DNA from 3 places in the Actinoplanes sp. NPDC051346 genome. Region 2 is predicted to be linked to each of the others. Evidence: riboswitches for the same ligand, from Rfam matches in the RefSeq annotation. Region 2 holds a riboswitch; each other region holds the start of a gene.
What was found. A riboswitch is a leader RNA that binds a small molecule or an ion and turns the genes downstream of it on or off. The one in region 2 is predicted to bind cyclic di-AMP.

Region 1 (4,649 bases), on a different contig from region 2:
CGTACTGGGTAGTGATGAGCGTCGCAAGGGTATCCGTGACGCCCGTCGCTGTGACGGATGAGGGGCTGATGGTGTCATGTATCGGGCGAAGGGTAGGCGTCGGTGGACGCACCCTGCGCCAGGCGCGGCTCCGAATGCCTTCCCTGGGAGCTCTCTTCAGTAAGTATCCACTCGACTCTCAGGTGACGCTCAGGCATTCGTGTCACTTTCGACCCAGCAGCCGGAATCAGCGCAGTGCAGCACTTGTTACGTAGGTGCCAGCACCGCAATGCACGAACTGCGGACGTTACGGGGAGGGCTGATGGACGCAGGAATTGCCCGTAACAGGGTTAGTGAAGGCAATGAGGGGACCGTGGGCAACGTGGAGAAGAACACCGTGATGCGGACGGACGAAGTCGCCGAGGAGCGCGACCTCGTTGGCGTCTACCTGCACGAGATCTCCCGGACGCCGCTTCTGGACGCCGCCAGGGAGGTCGACCTCTCCAAGGCAATCGAGGCCGGCCTCTATGCCGAGCACCTGCTCGAGAGCGGTGACGTCCGTCGCGGCGTGAGCCGGGAGGAGCTGGAACGTCTGGTCGTCGAGGGCGGACGGGCCAAGGACCTGTTCATCCGGGCCAACCTGCGCCTGGTCGTCTCGATCGCACGCCGGTACGTGCGCTCGGGCATGCCGATGCTCGACCTGATCCAAGAGGGCAACACCGGCCTGGTCCGCGCCGTGGAGAAGTTCGACTACGAGCGCGGCTACAAGTTCTCGACGTACGCGACGTGGTGGATCCGCCAGGCGATCAGCCGGGCGATCGCACAGCAGGAGCGCACCGTGCGCCTGCCCGTGCACCTCGTCGAGGACGTCAACCGGATGCGCAACGTCACCCGCCAGCTCGTCCGCGAGCTCGGCGCCGACCCGGAACCCGCGCAGGTCGCCGCGGCGCTGGGCGTCACGGTGGAGCGCGTCACCGAGCTGACCCGCTGGGCCCAGGACACCGTGTCCCTGGACACCCCGGTGGGCGACGACGGCGACACGAACCTCGGCGACCTCGTCGCCGACAGCGACGCGCCGTCGCCGGAGGAGATCGTGCTCACGGCGCTCGAGCGTCAGCGCATCGAGGGCCTGCTCAACCACCTCGACGACCGGTCGGCGGGCATCATGCGCGCCCGCTACGGCCTCGAGGACGGGCGGGAGCACTCGCTGACCGAGGTGGCGTCGCGCTTCTCGCTGTCGCGGGAGCGCATCCGCCAGCTCGAGATCCAGGCTCTGGGCCGGCTGCGTGAGCTGGCCCGCGCCGAGGGTCTGCAGGCCGCCTGACCCGTAGTCCCACCTCCCCGCAACGTCGAAGGCCGGTGTCCCGCAAGGGACGCCGGCCTTCTGGTTGCCTCGCTTTGCCTCGCTCCTTGCCTCGTTGCCATTCTGGTTGCCTGGGCAAGCGGAAGGCCGGTGCCCCGAGGGGGACACCGGCCTTCGTGCGTGGTGCGGTTACGGCGTGGTCAGTTCACTCGGCCGTACCCGTAGGGCGGCATGATGTCGATCGACACCTTGCTGATCGGCTCGCCGGGCACTGACGCGTGGATGATCTGCCCGCCGCCGACATAGATGCCCACGTGGGCGAGGCCGCGGTAGAACACCAGGTCGCCGGGTTCGAGCTGAGATCGGCTGACCCGACTCGTCTCACTGAACTGCGCCGCGGCGTTGTGGGAGAGCGATTTGCCCGCCGCGCGCCAGGCGGCCGACGTCAGGCCCGAACAGTCGTAAGCGCCCGGACCGCCGGCACCGTACGAGTACGGCTTGCCGATCTGGTTGTACGCGAACGTGACCGCCACCCCGGCCTTACCGGAAATATCGGGGATGTCGCCGGTGTACGCCGAGCCGTTCTCGGTCGCCTTGCCGTACGCCGCGGTGCGCATGGCGTACAGCTCCTTGAGGTCGCCCTCGATCTTCTTCTTGCGGGAGCCGAGCTCCTTGACCTCGGCCGCCTGCTTTGCCTGGGTGGCCTTCAGCGCGGACTGACGCTCCGAGTAGTTCTGCGTGGTGGCCGTGAACGTGTCGATGTCCCGCTGGCGGTCGCGCGACAACTGCTCGAGAAAGGACATCCGTTCGATGAGGTTCTCGCCGCCCTCGAACATGATGTTCATGGTGCCGACCTGGCCGGTCTTGTACGCCGAAGAAGCGATCACCTGCATCTGCGAGCCGGCGACCTGCAGGGCCGCCTTCGCGGGAGCGAGTGACGCGGCGAGCTTCTTCTCCTCGGCCTGTGTCTTCTTCAGGCTGATGCGCATCTTGTTGTAGGACTCGACGACGTCCTCGAGTTGGTGGGATGCCTTCTCGATCTTCTTCGTGAGTTCAGTGGTGGAGGGTGCCGCGTGCGCGGCCGGGGCGACGGTGCTGGAGAGCACGATCGCCAGGGCGGCGACCACCAGGGTGCGTAGCCTCGTGCGGGCGTGTGGCAACGGTACTGGCCTTTCTTCCGCTGTGCCGCCTACCGGGTTAGCTGACGGATTCGGGCGGGAAGAAGGCCCTACCGCGCGGAACGCGGATTCACCCCAGGTGCTACTTCGGTGGTTCCCCGGATCGTCGAGACGGTCGCGGCGCCCCAGGGGGATGGGGTCACCGTCTCCGCCGTCGAGACTCGGCGGCGTCGCCCGGCGCCACGTGAGGGTGTGGCTGCGGACCGGACCAACCGCACCAACTTATCGGCGATCTCGATTAACACAAGAGCCGGAAGAGTGACCTGCACCGATTATCGCAATTATCGGAATGATCCTGATAACAGGCTGCTATGCGCGCGATTCGCAGCGTTACTTTCTATTTCTCCGCCATCGCGGCCGGGGCCGCCACCGGCTGGACGGCCCACTTGTGCGAGACGACGTGCTCGGCCCAGAAGGACAGCAGCGGCACCGTGCCCGAGAGCATCACGAGCAGCATCCGGCCCTGCGACCAGCCGACGCGGCGGCTCAGATCGAAGGTGGCCACCAGATAGACCATGAAAAGGAAGCCGTGGACCGGGCTGACGGTCGCGACCACGGTGTCGTTGTCACCGAGGTACTTCAGCGGCATGCCCACCAGCATGAGCACAACGAGGACCACGCCGACGATCCAGGCGATGATCCGGTAGCGGGTGAGGGCTCCCTGCACGATCCACGTCCTTACTTGATGCTGTTCCGCTTACTTGATGCTGTTCCTGCGTCCGGGATAGTCGCCCGGCCGGGCCCCGGGGTGGGCGTTGAGCCAGGCGAGATAGTCGTTGTAGGCGTCGAGCTCCGGATCCTCGGGCGAGGGCGCCTGCCGGTTCACGGAAGCACGCACCGGACGCCGCACCGTGACGGGCTCGTCCGACGCCGGATCGGTCGTGCCGGCGCCGGCCTCCGAGCTCGGGGTGCCCGCGTCCGTGGCGTCCGGCTGGAGGGTGGCCGGTTCCTCGGCCGGGTGTTCCGGCGTCTGTCGGGCGGCCTTGAGCTCCTGCTGCGCCTCGCGGAACCATAGAAAGCCGACGAAGAACGCGAACACCGGCCACTCGAAGGTGTAGCCCCAGCTGAGGCTGTTGCCGCCGGTAGCGCGGCTGTACTGCCACCAGCCCAGGCCCAGGAAACCGACGATGAGTACGAGGGCGACCACGTGACGTGCGATCCACGCCAGGGTCCACAGCGCTCTCATGCGTCGAGGGTACCGGCAGGCCCGAGCCCGCCAGAGTCGCCGCTGCCCGTGGCCCGGGTGGGTGGCCGCGTGGCGGGGTTTGACCGCACGTGGCACGGGCAAACCGTTGCGGCAAGCACCGGAGAAAGGGAGAGATCATGAGCGACTCCGAGGTCGGCGACCGCGTCGGCACCGAGCAGGGCATCGACCCTGCGGGCCTCGCCGACGACGATTTGATCCGCGAGCTCTCCAGCCTGCACCGGACGCGGCTCGCGACGCTGCGGCACGGTCCCGACGCGGCGCTCGCGAACCACCTGCGGCGTACGGCGGAGTTGGAGACCGAATACCTGGCCCGTCACCCCGGGCGCGAGGTCGATCCGCACCGGCTCACGCAGGACTTCTGAGAGGAACCGCATGTCTCCCTCGGTACGCGCCCGGCTCGACCGGTTGCGCCGGCAGTACGCCCCCCACGAGCACCGGCCCCTCGACGGCTACGCGGCCATGATGGGCGCGTTCGGCGTGCTCGCCGGCAGCCTGGGCATCGCCGCGAAGATCACCGGGCGTACGGCGCCGGAGCGGCCAGCCATCGCCGACGTGGTGCTCATCTCGATCGCCACTCACAAGTTGAGCCGGCTGATCGCCAAGGACGCGATCACCAGCCCGCTGCGGGCGCCCTTCACCCGCTACGACGAGCCGGGTGGCGACGGCGAGGTCAACGAGGAGGTACGCCACCAGGGCAGCAGCGTGCGCCACTCGATCGGCGAACTGGTCAGCTGCCCCTTCTGCCTCGCCGTCTGGGTGGCTACCGGGTTGACCAGCGGGCTGGTGTTCGCACCGCGACTGACCCGGCTGGCGGCCACCGTCTTCACGGCGACGGCGGTCTCGGACTTCCTCCAGCTGGCGTACTCCGTCGCCAAGGAGGCGGCAGACGGCGGGCCCGAGCTCAACGGTGACCCCGAGCTAAACGGTGACGAGGAGCGGCCGGGACAGCAAGCGAGCGTTCGCGTGATCGCGTCGGCCTGAC
Region 2 (4,649 bases):
GGGAGTCAGTCATGCAGGCGTACCGCCCCTACTTCTCGTCGGTCCAGGAGAACTTCTGGTCAGGCGTGGATTCGGGTCATACGGCGCCCGCTGCCGCGAGCCGCTCGTCCCGGAGCCGGTTGGCCCAGGTGTCGTCGAGCGGTTGAAGACTATCCGCGCCGGTCGCCCAACGCAGTAGCAGATCGGCTATAGCTGGGTTGCGGGCGAGCGCCGGGCCGTGCGCGTACGTGCCGAGGATCTTGCCGTGCCACGCGCCCTCGGTCTGACCGTCGTTGCCGATGCCGGCGGTGACCCGGGCCAGCGGTGTGACGCCGGGGCCGAGGTGGGTGCGCCCGCCGTGGTTCTCGAAGCCGGTCAGCGGGGGCAGGCCCAGCCGCGGGTCGATGTCGCCGCGCACCTCGCCGACCGCCCGGGTCTCGCCCCGGTCGGAGCTGAGGTCCAGCAGGCCGAGCCCGGCGCAGGTGGCGCCCTTGGCGGAGAACGAGGTGCCGAAGAGCTGGTAGCCGGCGCAGACTGCCAGCACGGCCGCGCCCTGGGCCACCGCGCGGTGCAGGCCGCCGTCGGCGATGAGCCGCTGGGCGGCCAGCGCCTGCGGGCCGTCCTCGCCGCCGCCGATCAGATAGATGTCGGCGGTGGTGGGCATCGGCTGGTCGGAGCGGACCTGGTAGGTCTCGACCGGGATGCCGCGCAGCTGGGCCCGACGGGCCAGGATCAGCATGTTGCCCCGGTCGCCGTAGGTCGACAGCAGGTCCGGATAGATCCAGACGATGCGTAGCACGCTCTCAGTCACGATTTGTCCTCGGTTTTCCGCCGCGGGAAGGCTCAGTTGACACGGTCCAGCTCCGCTCGGATGTCTTGGAACGCCGTGTAGTTGGCGATCACTTCGAGGCGGCCCGGCGGAGTGGCCCGGAGTGCCTCGTCGAAGGATTTAACGTGCCGGAAGGCCACATCGTTCACTTCCAGCCGGACCGCGAGGTCGTAGGCGCGGTCGCCGGTGATCAGGACGGGCCGTCCGCGCAGCGGCGAGAAGTCGACGTCGTAGAGCCAGGAGGTGTCGAAGCCGTCGGGGTCGCGGGCGTTGATGGAGAGCAGTGTGGGGGCCAGCTCGGCCATGTCGAAGGCCTCGAGCCAGCTGGCCGGGTTCTTCGCCAGCAGCAGGCGGATGGTGCGCCCGTCGCGTTCCACCTGGGCGTAGCGGCCGGCGACCGACGCCACGCTCGCGAGCCGGGGGACGGCCTCGATGGGGCGTACGCCGAATTCCGCGGCGAGGGCCAGCGCGGTGGCCGCGTTGCCGAGGTTGACCTGGCCCGGCAGCTGGAGCTTGACCAGGTGCCAGTCGCCCCTGGGGTCGAGCACACCCTCGTCCTCGACCGTCCACTGCGCCTGGGGCCGGCGCAGGGGGCAGCCGGTGCACCACCAGTCGCCGTTCGCGCGCTGGATGGAGCCGCCGCACTCGGGGCAGACCCACGAGTCGTCCGTCCACCGCTGACCGGCGCTGAACCAGGTGACGTGCGCGGTGTTGACCGCCGACCAGACCACCATCGGGTCGTCGGCGTTGGCGACCACGTGCACGTCCGGGTGGGCGGCGAGGGCGGTGCGCCACATCTGCGCCATCATCGCCACCTCCTTGGCCCGGTCGAGCTGGTCGCGGGAGAGGTTGAGCAGGGCGACCACGCGCGGGTTGGTCTCGTTGATCACCTGGGCGAGGTAATGCTCGTCGACCTCGAGGACGGCGAACGGGGTCGACCCGGCCTTGGCCAGCGCGGAGGTGTGCCCGGTGGGCATGTTGGCGCCGAACGAGTTGGTGGCGACCGGTCCCAGGACGCCGAGCGCCGCGGCGGCGAAGCGGGTCGTGGTGGTCTTGCCGTTGGTGCCCGACACGAGCGCGATCGCCCGGCCGGCGGCGAGGTTCCGCAGCAGGTCAGGGTCGATCTTGAGGCCGATCCAGCCCCCGATCACCGAGCCGTCGCCTCGTCCCGCGGCCCGTGAGAGGGCCGCGGCCGTGCGCGACACGGAGGTCGCAAGCTTGGCCCGCAAGGGCAATTTCCCGTCCGTCACGGCGACGAGGGTACCGGAAACGGACACTACGTCGAGTGGCCGCGAGTGCGACACCGTCCGTCCGGCGGCCGATCGGCCGAACGGTTGATCGGCTTTGGTCGTCCAGAGTGGTGTTTGGGCCGGTGAGAAGGTTTGCGGGGGCATTCGCCCGACATTGCTCCCATCCATGATCAGACGTGCCTTCGCCTTTTATGTGTTCTGTTTCACCCGTAACTTTCACCTGACTGTAATCAGGCACACACGCATTGTGGCGGCATATGTCACAGCCCGGTCTCAAACCGGACACTGTCCACTGTGCCAAATACGAAGAGTGACGATGCGGGGGCATGCGGTGGATCGAGAAATCCGGTAGGCAGGGTGTGCCGGTGAGCGACCGCCCACCGCTCGCACCGCACGGATCACGCCGAGCCCTGCCCCGATCCAGGCGGTACGACCACGAGTACGCGCACAACCACACAGGCATACGGGGGCAGGGACGGGGGACCCATATCCGGTCCGCACCGGGTCGCGAGACCCGGCGGACCTTGGGGTGAAGTCGCCATCCGGCGGCCGGGCACACCTTCCCGCCCGAACCCGACAGCTAACCTCGCAGGCGTGCCGGAGGGAATCATCTACCGTGCACGAACGCAGTTCGAGCCGGGGCCGCCGCATGTCCACCGGCACCGGAACCGTCGCACTGTCCCTGGGTCTCTGCCTCTGCGCCGGCCAATTGGTCGCCACACCGGCAGTCGCCGCCGCCGCTCCCGTCGTCACGGCGGTCTCGGCGAAGCCCGTCAAGCCCCGTATCACCGCCTCGTACAGCAAGCGGACGGTCAACTGGGGCTCGAAGGTCCGCGTGACCACGAAGCTGATCGACCCCAGGACCGGCAAGAAGCTGGTCCGCGGCTGGGTACGTCTCCAGTCGAAGGTCAACGGCAAGTGGAAGACCTGGGACCGACGGAAGAATTCCTCGGGAATGGTCACGTTCACCACCAAGCCTGGCAAGACGATGTGGTTCCGCACGTCTTACGAGGGCCAGAGCGGGGTCGCGCCCAACACCTCCTCGGCCGTCAAGATCACTGTCAGGTCCGGTGGCGCGAAGATCCTCGCCGAGGCCAAGAAGCACCGGGGCGCCCGCTACAGCTACGGCGCATCCGGGCCCAACCGCTTCGACTGCTCGGGCTACACGAAGTACGTCTACAAGAAGGCAGTCGGCAAGAAGCTGCCGCACAGCGCGAACGGGCAGCAGAAATACGGCAAGAAGGTCAGCAAGAGCAACAAGCAGGTCGGTGACCTGATCATCTTCCGTAACGGCTCGCACGGTTACCACGCCGCCATCTACGCGGGCGGTGGCTACATGTACGACTCGCCGCGTCCGGGCATGACGGTCGGCAAGCACAAGATCTGGAGCAACAACTACGTCGTTCGGCGCCTCGCCGCCTGACGCGATGCGGTAAAGGTAAAGCAGTACGACAGTTCAGTGGGGCGTGACCCGGTTCGGGTCGCGCCCCACTGTCGTTGTCGCTTCGCGCGGTCGCTCATTTCCTCCACTTCGCTCCCCACGATTCCTCCACTTCTCTCCCCAAGGGCGTTTCGCGCGTGCGGAACGTCCTTTTTCGGTGGAGTTTCGTGCCCGACTGGGCGGCTTGTCGGAAAGTGGACCATGATCGGAGGCGGCAAACCCTCCACCCCGGCTCCACCGCGTCTGACGTGCGCATTCATCCGCGAATCCGGTTCGCAGACGGGCCGATTCCGGTTGCGAGTGGAGGGAAGTGGAGTAGAGTGGAGCGCAGTGGCAGGCCGGAGCGGACCTGCCGGCCCGAGCGAACCGGCGGACCGCACCAGACATTCCATAAGCGGCGCCACAGGGCAGGGGGGTTTGGCCGATGTTCCTCGGCACACACACCCCGCGCCTGGACGACAAGGGTCGGCTGATTCTTCCGGCGAAGTTCCGGGACGAGCTGGCGGGAGGTGTCGTGATCACCAAGGGGCAGGAACGTTGCCTGTACGTGTTCCCGATGCCGGAATTCCAGCGGATCGCGGGGCAGCTGCGCGACCAACCGGTCACCAACAAGGCCGCCCGGGCATACAGCCGGGTGTTCTTCGCCAGTGCGCACGACGAGATCCCCGACAAGCAGGGCCGGGTAACCATCCCGGCGCACCTGCGGGAATACGCGGCTCTCGACCGTGAACTCGTGGTGATCGGTGCGAGTACGCGAGTGGAGATCTGGGACAGACAGTCCTGGGAGCAGTACCTCTCGGCGAGCGAGGACGACTTCGCCGACATCGAAGAGGGGGTGCTGCCCGGCGGCCTGTAGGCGTGGCTACCTGTCGGCCGCCGATGCGGTCCGGACGTCGCTGCCGCCGTACTGCGAGATCTCCAGCCGCTCCCGCTCCTGGCGCCTCTTCCCCGGTGCCAGGCGTGTGTCCGGTGGGGCGCGCCCGATGGCAACGGGCACGAGCGGATGGGGATCTGGCGGTACGGAAGACGATCGGACGCGGCTCGGGCAAGGTCGCGTGGCACGCGGGAAAGAGCAGGACGATGGGGGTCGACATGGGGGAGCCGCGCGGCACGCACGTGCCGGTGCTGCTCGAGCGCTGCCTCGAGCTGC
Region 3 (4,649 bases), on a different contig from region 2:
CTGCCGAGCCTCCCCGCGTACACGCGGCTGCTGTGGTCCTACCGGCACTTCATCGCGTCGTACGCCAACGCCAAGGTCACCTCGTCGCTGGGCAAGACCCGGCTCGGCCTGGTGTGGCAGGTGCTGACGCCGCTGATCAACGCGACCGTCTACTTCGTGATCTTCGGGTTCGTCCTCGGTACAGACCGGGACATCAAGAACTTCGTGCCGTACCTGTGCATCGGTGTCTTTCTGTTCCAGTTCACCCAGTCGGTGGTGCAGGCCGGGATCCAGTCGATCAGCGGCAACCTCGGGCTCATCCGGGCGCTGCACTTCCCCCGCGCGAGCCTGCCCCTGGCGATCACCACGATCGAGGTGCGCAACACGCTCGCCTCGATGTCCGTCCTGCTGCTGATCACCCTCGGGTTCCGCGAGCCGGTGACCCTGGAGTGGCTGCTGATCGTGCCGATCTTCCTGCTCCAGGCGATCTTCAACGCCGGTCTCGCCATGTTCGTGGCCCGGCTGGGCTCGAAGGTCGCCGACTTCAAGCAGCTCGTGCCCTTCATCATGCGGATCTGGTTCTACGGCTCCGCCGTCCTCTACCCGGTGGGCGTGTTCGCCGAGAAGCTCGACGGCTGGAAGCTCGCGGTCGTCGAGGCCAACCCGCTGCTCGTCTTCATCGAGCTGATGCGGCACGCCCTGATGGAGAACGTGGAGCTCGCGGCGTCCCCGCTGGTGCTGTGGCTGGAGGCCATCGCCTGGACCCTCGTGGTCGGGGTCAGCGGCTACATCTACTTCTGGCGCGGAGAGAAGGGGTACGGCCGTGGCTGACCAGCGTGAACCCACCGTGATCGTGGACGACGCCCACGTCGTCTACCGGGTGCACCAGGCCGGTGGCGCCGGGACGCACAGCCCGGTCGCCGCCTTCAAACGGATCGTCACCGGCGCCAAGCCCGCCACGCTGCGGGAGGTGCACGCGATCAAGGGCGTGAGCTTCGTCGCGTACAAGGGCGAGGCGATCGGCCTGATCGGCACCAACGGCTCCGGCAAGTCGACCCTGCTGCGGGCCATCGCCGGCCTGCTCCCCGTCGAGAAGGGCGCGATCTACGCGGCCGGCCAGCCCTCGCTGCTCGGCGTCAACGCGGCCCTGATGAACGATCTGCCCGGCGAGCGCAACGTCGTGCTGGGCTGCCTGGCGATGGGCATGTCCCCGGAGCAGGTCAAGTCCCAGGTGAAGGAGATCATCGACTTCTCCGGCATCAACGAGCGGGGCGACTTCAGCTCGCTGCCGATGCGGACGTACTCCTCCGGCATGGCCGCCCGGCTGCGCTTCTCGATCGCGGCGGCGAAGAAGCACGACGTGCTGCTCATCGACGAGGCGTTGGCCACCGGCGACGCGAAGTTCCGCAAGCGCAGCGAGCAGCGGGTCCGCGACCTGCGCGCCGAGGCCGGCACAGTCTTCCTGGTCAGCCACAGCGAGCAGTCGATCCGGGACACCTGCGAGCGCAGCATCTGGCTCGAGTCCGGGCTGATCCGCGCCGACGGCCCGACCGACGAGGTGCTCAAGCAGTACGAGGCCTACGTCAAGAAATGACGTAGGCCCCGGACCTCATCGCATCGACAGGTGCACGTGGTTCGTGTGGTCGCTGGACGGATCGCCGTTGCCGCGTAGGTACGGCTGCCACCCGCTGCTCGGCAACCAGATCCGTTTGAACCAGATGACGTAGAGCACGCCCAGCCGGCCCTCGTTGTCGATGAAGTAGTTCGCCAGGCGGTCGCCGTAGTCCCTGCTGCTGCCGGTCGCGACGCCGCCGAAGCCGGTCTTGTCGGACGCGAAGTCGCAGGCCCGGCCCAGTGGGTGCTCGCCGCTGCCCTGCGGGCGGAAGCACGAGACGAAGCGGGTGAAGCCGTCCGCCTGGGCCTCCTGCATGGCGTGCAGGGTGCGGGGCGTGATGCAGCCGCTGGTCGTCGGGTCGTTCCCGCTGCACGACTCGTCGGGCAGCGAACCGTCCGAGTTGCGCCGGGCGGCCGCCGCCTGCGAGCTGTTGCCGCCGCCGGAGGCGCCGCTGCTCGGACCGCCGGCCGCGGCGTTCGCCGTCTTCAGCGCCTTTTCCGCCTGCGCCTTGCGCTTGGCCATGATGGTGACCTGGCGCTGCTGGTCGCGGACCTCGGCGTCGATGGCGAGCTTCGCCTGCGCCTGCTTCGCCCGGGCGTCCTTCAGCTCCTTGATCGCGTGATCCTGCTTCACCGCGACGGTCTCCAGCGTCGCGGCACGGTCCAGCAGGCCCTGCGCGGAGTCGGCCGTGATCAGGGCGCTCATCGGACCGAGCCGGCCCGTGCGGTAGGACTGCCGGACGATGTCGTCGAGGGCGCCCTGCTTGGGACCGAGCTCGGCGTCGAGCGCCTTGAGCTTCGCGGTCATCTGCTGCTGGCGCTTCTTCGAGCGGTCGAGCGCCTCCCTGGCCTCGACGAAGCCCTTCGAGGCGGCCTCGAGCTGCTCGACGAGCGACTTCGAACCACCTTCCCCGTCATCGCCGGAATCTCCCGGCGCGGCGAGCGGGCGGGGTGCGGCCATGGCCGCTGCCGGAGCGGCGAGCGCCAGCCCCGAGGTGGCGACGAGGACCGCGAGCACGGTCGCTAATCGTCGGCGGAGAGGGTCGAGCCTCACGTGCGTTCCTTCCGTCGGCCGCCGACCGGGTTAGCTGACGGGTTCGGGACGGAAGCAATCCCTACCGCTGACTCAGCGGATTCACCCCATTACCGGTTGGGTCCCCGGCTCGCCTTTCGGCGATTGAGCGGCGGTTCCGTGATGGAACCGTGACGAAGACTACCCAGGGAATCGCGTCATCGACAGGTGTCGCACTCTGCGCATTCGAGTGCACACAAACAGTTATTCCACCGGGAGAGTGGAACGACTCACATTGATGCGCCGCCACCGACCACGACCTGCGTCAACTCATCGAAAAGTAACGCAAAGTCGTTGTCCAGTAACAGTTTTCTCCCCCTCTAGACAGCTGATGCAAGGCCCGAAGTCAGGTAAGCTTTCCGCCGGTCACCGCCAAGAAGGCACCGCCCCCAAGGTGCCGGCGGACCACCGCTCAATCGCCGAAAGACGAACCGGGGAACCACCTGGAAAATGGGGTGAATCCGCTGAACCAGCGGTAGGGATCGCTTCCGTCCCGAACCCGTCAGCTAACCCGGTAGGCGGCAACACGGAAGGAAACTGCATGACGGCAAGACCCGGCCGGTGGCTGGTCCTCGCCCTGGCACCGCTGATCGCGATCACCATGATCGTCTCTCCCGGCGCCCCCGCGACCGCGGCGCCCGGTGGCGGAAACTCGTCGACCCCCGACGACGGCGAGAACAACCCAATGCTCAACGACGTGCTCGACAGCACGGGTCGGCGCTATCTGGCGGCGAAGGCCGCCGTCGCCAAGTCCACCAAGGCACAGGCCAACCTGGCCGTGCAGGTGAGGAACGCGGAGGCTCAGCGCGACGCCCTGCTGCCCCAGGTGGGTGCCGTGGCGGCCCAGCAGTACCGCACGGGCGGCCTGACCACCATGGGCTTCCTGCTCAACGTGCGGTCGCCGGACGGCTTCCTCGAGAAGGCCGTCTCGCTCGAGGAGATCAACTCCGTCAACGACGGCAAGCTGAGCGAGCTCGAGGCCGCGATCGACCGGGTAGCCACCTCCAAGGCTCGCCTGGACCAAGAGATCAAGTCGCAGAAGCAGAACCTCGAAGCGATGGAGAAGAACAAGGAGTCCGCCGAGAAGGCGCTCCAACTCGTCGGCGGCAAGACGGTGACGGGTGGCTTCGTGAATCTCAAGTCGAAGGTGGCCGCGCCCGCGCCCCGCAACCGCGACGGCGAGTTCAGCTCGGAGTCGTGCAACGTCGACGACGAGACGACGGGCGGCTGCATCACCGCCCGCACGATGCACATGTACAAGGAAGTCAGGAAGGCCGGCTTCACCCGCTTTGTGGGCTGTTTCCGCCCCGGCGGGCCGTTCGAGCATCCCAAGGGTCGCGCCTGCGACTGGTCGCTGCAGAAGAGCGGATTCTCGCCCTGGCACAACCAGGACACCCGCGAGTACGGCAACAACCTCATGGCCTTCGCGGTCCGCAACGCCGACCGGCTCGGAATCCTGTACGTCATCTGGAACAAGATGATCTGGTTCCCGGCGACCGGCTGGAGCTCGTATTCCGGCGCCAGCGACCACACGGACCACGTGCACATATCCATGCTGTAGCCAGGCACCACGCGCGCGAAGAGCCCCCGCTCCCCTTGATCGATGAGGAGGCGGGGGCTCTCTGCTGGGCTCCTACTGGTGGCTGGCCCGGCGCACCGGCGCCCGGCCCGCAGGCTGGGTCGGGGCCGGACCGGTCGGCGGCGCGGGCGGGATAGCCAGAACCACCGGCTTGACCTGCGTCACCGTCACCTCCTTGCCGTGGTGCAGCAGCTCGAGCCGGGCGGAGCCGCCGCCGTTGCGCAGCGAATAGGTCACCTCGTCCGGCGTCACCTCGACCCGCACCCGCAGCCCCCGCCACAACAGGGAGAACTCCAGGCTGTTGATCCGGCTCGGCAGCCGCGGCGAGAAGGAGAGCCGGCCGTTGTAGTCCCGCATGCCGCCCAGGCCCGCGACCAGCGCGATCCAGGAGCCCGCCAGCGACGC

Region 1: linked by a shared signal. The riboswitch ahead of AB0M36_RS15895 (NlpC/P60 family protein) and the one ahead of AB0M36_RS21725 (C40 family peptidase) in region 2 are both predicted to bind cyclic di-AMP.
Region 3: linked by a shared signal. The riboswitch ahead of AB0M36_RS25970 (hypothetical protein) and the one ahead of AB0M36_RS21725 (C40 family peptidase) in region 2 are both predicted to bind cyclic di-AMP.

What each region holds. Positions count from the first base shown of each region.
Region 1 is NZ_JBFBAJ010000005.1:396,480-401,128, forward strand. It holds gene AB0M36_RS15890 (sigma-70 family RNA polymerase sigma factor) at 302-1,303, shown strand; gene AB0M36_RS15895 (NlpC/P60 family protein) at 1,483-2,409, opposite strand; cyclic di-AMP (ydaO/yuaA leader) riboswitch at 2,454-2,593, opposite strand; gene AB0M36_RS15900 (DUF3817 domain-containing protein) at 2,798-3,127, opposite strand; gene AB0M36_RS15905 (hypothetical protein) at 3,158-3,646, opposite strand; gene AB0M36_RS15910 (DUF6158 family protein) at 3,784-4,029, shown strand; gene AB0M36_RS15915 (DUF1360 domain-containing protein) at 4,040-4,648, shown strand.
Region 2 is NZ_JBFBAJ010000008.1:275,319-279,967, forward strand. It holds gene AB0M36_RS21710 (VTT domain-containing protein) at 1-13, opposite strand, end outside; gene AB0M36_RS21715 (glutamine amidotransferase) at 77-793, opposite strand; gene AB0M36_RS21720 (MurT ligase domain-containing protein) at 823-2,043, opposite strand; cyclic di-AMP (ydaO/yuaA leader) riboswitch at 2,493-2,668, shown strand; gene AB0M36_RS21725 (C40 family peptidase) at 2,675-3,481, shown strand; gene mraZ (division/cell wall cluster transcriptional repressor MraZ) at 3,924-4,355, shown strand; gene rsmH (16S rRNA (cytosine(1402)-N(4))-methyltransferase RsmH) at 4,580-4,649, shown strand, end outside.
Region 3 is NZ_JBFBAJ010000011.1:103,674-108,322, forward strand. It holds gene AB0M36_RS25960 (ABC transporter permease) at 1-810, shown strand, start outside; gene AB0M36_RS25965 (ABC transporter ATP-binding protein) at 803-1,573, shown strand; gene AB0M36_RS25970 (hypothetical protein) at 1,589-2,611, opposite strand; cyclic di-AMP (ydaO/yuaA leader) riboswitch at 2,651-2,787, opposite strand; cyclic di-AMP (ydaO/yuaA leader) riboswitch at 3,065-3,202, shown strand; gene AB0M36_RS25975 (hypothetical protein) at 3,207-4,226, shown strand; gene AB0M36_RS25980 (glycoside hydrolase family 65 protein) at 4,299-4,649, opposite strand, start outside.